Regions from separate parts of the Streptomyces sp. NPDC093065 genome, predicted to be linked through region 1. Evidence: riboswitches for the same ligand, from Rfam matches in the RefSeq annotation. Region 1 holds a riboswitch; the other holds the start of a gene.
The links. A riboswitch is a leader RNA that binds a small molecule or an ion and turns the genes downstream of it on or off. The one in region 1 is predicted to bind S-adenosylmethionine.
Positions count from the first base shown of each region.

Region 2: linked by a shared signal. The riboswitch ahead of ACIQFU_RS22105 (aminotransferase class V-fold PLP-dependent enzyme) and the one ahead of thrC (threonine synthase) in region 1 are both predicted to bind S-adenosylmethionine.

Region 1 covers NZ_JBIVPJ010000017.1:36,702-39,151, forward strand. Annotated here, with positions in the region: gene ACIQFU_RS26390 (glucosyl-3-phosphoglycerate synthase) at 1-652, opposite strand, end outside; SAM riboswitch class I at 794-941, shown strand; gene thrC (threonine synthase) at 959-2,269, shown strand; gene ACIQFU_RS26400 (MoaD/ThiS family protein) at 2,266-2,450, shown strand, end outside.
Region 2 covers NZ_JBIVPJ010000012.1:223,098-225,547, forward strand. Annotated here, with positions in the region: gene ACIQFU_RS22105 (aminotransferase class V-fold PLP-dependent enzyme) at 1-924, opposite strand, end outside; SAM riboswitch class IV at 1,089-1,205, opposite strand; gene trpD (anthranilate phosphoribosyltransferase) at 1,311-2,375, opposite strand.

The DNA.
Region 1 (2,450 bases):
CGACGCCGTAGCCGACCGGGAAGGGGAGCCGTTCCAGCAGGGAGCGGCGGGCGGCGTACTCGCCGCCCAGCGGCTGGACGAAACCGGCCAGCTGCGGCCAGTGCATGTTGAGCAGCGGGCGGGCCATCAGCTCGGTGACCCGGCCGCCCTGCCCGGGTGCGGCACCGAGCGGCCGGTCGTACATGGCCTTGACGAGGTGCACGTCCGGGTCGGTGAGCAGCGGGCCCACGATCCCGGAGACGAAGTCGGCGGAGAACTCGCGCAGGTCGGCGTCGACGAAGCAGACGATGTCCCCGCCGGTGACCAGCAGCGAGCGCCACAGCACCTCGCCCTTGCCCGGCACGGCGGGTATGCGGGGGAGGATCGCGTCGCGGTGCACGACGCGGGCGCCGGCCGCCGCGGCCACCTGTGACGTACGGTCGCTCGACCCGGAGTCCACGACCACCACCTCGTCGACGAGCGGGACCCGGAGCATCAGCTCCCGCCGGATCACCCTGACGATGTCGCCGACCGTGGCCTCCTCGTCCAGGGCGGGGAGCACCACGCTGACCGACTGCCCGGTGGCGTGCTTGGCGGACAGGAGCCGCTGGACGGTGCGGTCCCCGGCGGACCAGGAGCGTGCGTTCAGCCAGCGCTCGACTTCTTCCAGCACGTCCGGTGGCTCCTTTGTGATCCGTCTCGCGGTACGGACGACTATCTCAACCGTCCTGGCCTTCGGTTACAGTCTTGAACAACGCGTGGGACCACCGCATGCCGGGGTCGTCGCGCGCACAACGGAAAAACAACCACATACCGCTCATCCAGAGGGGCAGAGGGATACGGCCCGATGAAGCCCCGGCAACCCTCCAGCCGGCTCTTGTCACACAGACGTGGCGAGGCTCCCGGCTAGGGAAGGTGCCAAATCCGTCTCACGGCGAGATGCGTCGTGAGGAAGATGAGGAGAAAGGGCCTCGCCTCCATGGCTGTGCAGACTGCCGAAAGCACCACGAACGCCGCGACCACCCGGAACGCCTCGGGTTCCGCCGTCGACCTCGGCCCCGCCGCCGCCCTGAGCTGCCGCGAGTGCGGCCACAAGGTCCCGCTCGGACCGGTCTTCGCCTGCGAGGAGTGTTTCGGCCCCCTCGAGATCGCCTACGACTTCTCGGCCTACGACACCGAGGAACTGCGGGGGCGGATCGAAGCGGGCCCAGCGAACATCTGGCGCTACGCCCCCCTGCTGCCCGTCCCCGCCGACGTGGCCACCAAGCCGAACATCAACCCCGGCTGGACCAAGCTCGTCAAGGCCGACAACCTCGCCCGCGAACTGGGCGTCACCGGCGGGCTCTACGTCAAGGACGACTCCGGCAACCCCACGCACTCCTTCAAGGACCGCGTCGTCGCCCAGGCCATCGAGGCCGCCCGCGCCTTCGGCTTCACCACCCTGTCCTGCTCCTCCACCGGCAACCTCGCCGGTGCCGTCGGCGCCGCCGCCGCGCGGGCCGGCTTCCGTTCCTGCGTGTTCATCCCGCACGACCTGGAGCAGGGCAAGGTCGTCATGGCCGCCGTCTACGGCGGTGAGCTGGTCGGCATCGAGGGCAACTACGACGACGTGAACCGCTTCTGCTCCGAGCTGATCGGCGACCCGGCCGGCGAGGGCTGGGGCTTCGTCAACGTCAACCTGCGGCCGTACTACGCCGAGGGCTCCAAGACCCTCGCCTACGAGATCTGCGAGCAGCTCGGCTGGCGGCTGCCCGACCAGCTCGTCGTCCCGATCGCCTCCGGCTCCCAGCTGACGAAGATCGACAAGGGGCTCAAGGAGCTGATCGCGCTCGGCCTGGTCGAGGACAGGCCGTACAAGATCTTCGGCGCGCAGGCCGAGGGCTGCTCGCCGGTCTCCACGGCCTACAAGGCCGGCCACGACGTGGTCCGCCCGCAGAAGCCGGACACCATCGCCAAGTCGCTGGCCATCGGCAACCCGGCCGACGGCCCCTACGTCCTCGACATCGCCCGCCGCACCGGCGGCGCCGTGGAGGACGTGACCGACGAGCAGGTCGTGGACGCGATCAGGCTGCTCGCCCGCACGGAGGGCATCTTCGCCGAGACGGCGGGCGGCGTGACGGTCGGCGTCACGAAGAAGCTGATCGAGGACGGCCTGCTCGACCCGTCGCTCACCACCGTCGTCCTCAACACCGGCGACGGCCTCAAGACCCTCGACGCGGTGGCCGGCACCGGCCTCACCGCCACGATCCGTCCCAACCTGGACTCCTTCCGAGAGGCTGGCCTCGCATGAGCGTGACCGTTCGCATCCCGACCATCCTGCGCACCTACACCGGCGGCAAGGCCGAGGTCAGCGCCGACGGTGCCAACCTCGGCGAGGTCATCTCCGACCTGGAGAAGAACCACACCGGCATCGCCGCCCGCGTCCTGGACGACCAGGGCAAGCTGCGCCGCTTCGTCAACGTCTACGTCAA
Region 2 (2,450 bases), on a different contig from region 1:
CGTGTCGAACCCGGCCTCGGTGAGCGCCTTGCAGGCGGACGCGATGGCGTAGGCGCCGATGACGTTGGGCGAGCCGGCCTCGTGCCGGGCGGCGCTGTCGTGCCACTCGACGTCCACCCCGCCGTCGGCACGCCGGCTCACCCTGCGGCTGGCGCCGCCGCCGGCGAGGTACGGCTCGGCCTCGCGCAGCCAGTCGGCGCGTCCGGCCAGCACACCGGAGCCGAAGGGGGCGTAGAGCTTGTGCCCGGAGAAGGCGGCCCAGTCCACGTCCAGCTCGCTCACCGAGACCGGGTGGTGCGGGGCGAGCTGGGCGGCGTCCAGCACGATCCGGGCGCCGTGCGCGTGGGCGGCGGCGGCCAGTGCACGCACCGGCCACAGCTCGCCGGTGACGTTGGAGGCGCCGGTCACACAGACCAGGGCGGGCCCGTAGGGCTCACGGGCGGCCAGGGCCCGCTCCAGGGTCTCGACGGCCTGCGCGGGGGTGCGCGGGGCGTCCAGGTACGTCACGTCGGCCTCCCGCCAGGGCAGCAGCGAGGCGTGGTGCTCGGTCTCGAAGACGAAGACCCGGCTCCCGGCGGGCAGCGCGGCGGCGAGCAGGTTGAGGGAGTCGGTGGTGGACCGGGTGAAGACGACCTGGTCGTCGTCCCGGCAGCCGAGGAACCCGGCGACGGTCTCGCGGGCGTTCTCGAACAGGTCGGTCGACAGCTGCGACAGGTACCCGGCGCCGCGGTGGACGCTGCCGTAGTAGGGGGCGTAGGCGGACACGTCGTCCCACACCCGCTGGAGCGCGGGCGCGCTGGCGGCGTAGTCGAGCGCGGCGTACGTGACCTCCCCGCCGGTGACGAGTGGCACGGTGACGTCCCGGCCGAGGACGGGCAGCGGGGTGGCGACAGCGGTGGCGGAGGCAGGCGCGGGTACGGACATGGCGGACTCCCGTGAGGAACCGGCGCGCGGAAGCGCGCTGTGAAAGAAGAGAAAAGGGGTGTGCGGAGGCGGGGCTCTGCGGCCCTATCGCATTCGCTGGTTCACGGGAGACTCCCTCGGACGACCAGGACCCCTGGCCCCACACTTTTCACAAGCGTGCGAGGGGTCCGCGCTTGCCGTGGACCTTGCTGTCCACGACCTGGTCTTCACCCGGGGCACCCCGCCACGGACGGAGGGTTGCCGGACAGTCGGCCGGGGCCTCATGACTGTCACTCATGACCTGTCGAAAAACTTAGGGGAAGTGATCGGCGCCCCGCAACCCGAGTCCGGATCGCGGGACGCACGTCACACGGGGAGGCGTTCGCGGCAGGAGCCGCCGGACAGCCCTACGCCTGGGTCGCCGCCACCCAGCGCTCCAGGACGCGCCTGGCCGCGCCCGAGTCGATCGACTCCGCGGCCCGGTCCATCCCGGCCCGGATCTGCTCGGCCAGCGGTCCCCCGCCCGGCTCCAGGGCCACCAGGGCCGCCGCCGAGTTCAGCAGCACCGCGTCCCGTACCGGGCCCGTCTCGCCGGCCAGCAGACGGCGGGCGACGTCGGCGTTGTAGGAGGCGTCGGCGCCGCGCAGGGCCTCTACCGGCACCACCTCGATGCCGACGTCGCTCGGGTCGAAGGTCTCCTCGGTGACCCGGCCGTCCCGTACCACCCAGACGTGGGAGGTTGCGGTCGTCGTCAGCTCGTCGAGGCCGTCGTCGCCGCGGAAGACCAGGGAGGAGTGGCCGCGCTCGGCGAAGACACCGGCGATGATCGGCGCCATCCGGGCGTCGGCCACCCCGATCGCCTGGGCCCGGACCCGGGCGGGGTTGGTCAGCGGGCCCAGGAAGTTGAACACCGTGCGGATGCCGAGCTGGCCGCGGGCCGTCGCCACATGGCGCAGGGCCGGGTGGAACTTCACCGCGAAGCAGAAGGTGATGCCGGCCTCCTCGGCGACCTCCGCCACCCGCTTCGGCGTCAGCTCCAGATTGACCCCGAGCTTCTCCAGGACGTCGGAGGCCCCGGACGCGGAGGAGGCGGCACGGCTGCCGTGCTTGACGACCTTCGCCCCCGTACCGGCCACGACGATCGCGGACATGGTGGAGATGTTGACCGTCTTGGCGCCGTCGCCGCCGGTGCCGACGATGTCGACGGTCTCCCCCGGCACCTCGATCACCTTGGCGTGGTCGTACATCGTGCGGACGAGACCGGAGATCTCCTCGACGGTCTCCCCCTTGGATCTCAGGGCCACCGCGAAGCCGGCGATCTGCACGTCGGTCGCCTCGCCGCGCATGATCACGTCCAGCGCCCAGGCGGTCTCGTCCGAGGACAGGTCACGGCCGTCCAGCAGCCCGTTCAGCAGGGCGGGCCAGGAGCGGCCCGCCGCGGTGTCGCCTCCAGCGGGGGTCACAGCGCTCATGAGCCGCTCCTGAATCGTGTGTGTGGCGGAAAAGTCCTGGACGGGGGATTGCGCTTCCACCCTATCCAGCCCGGA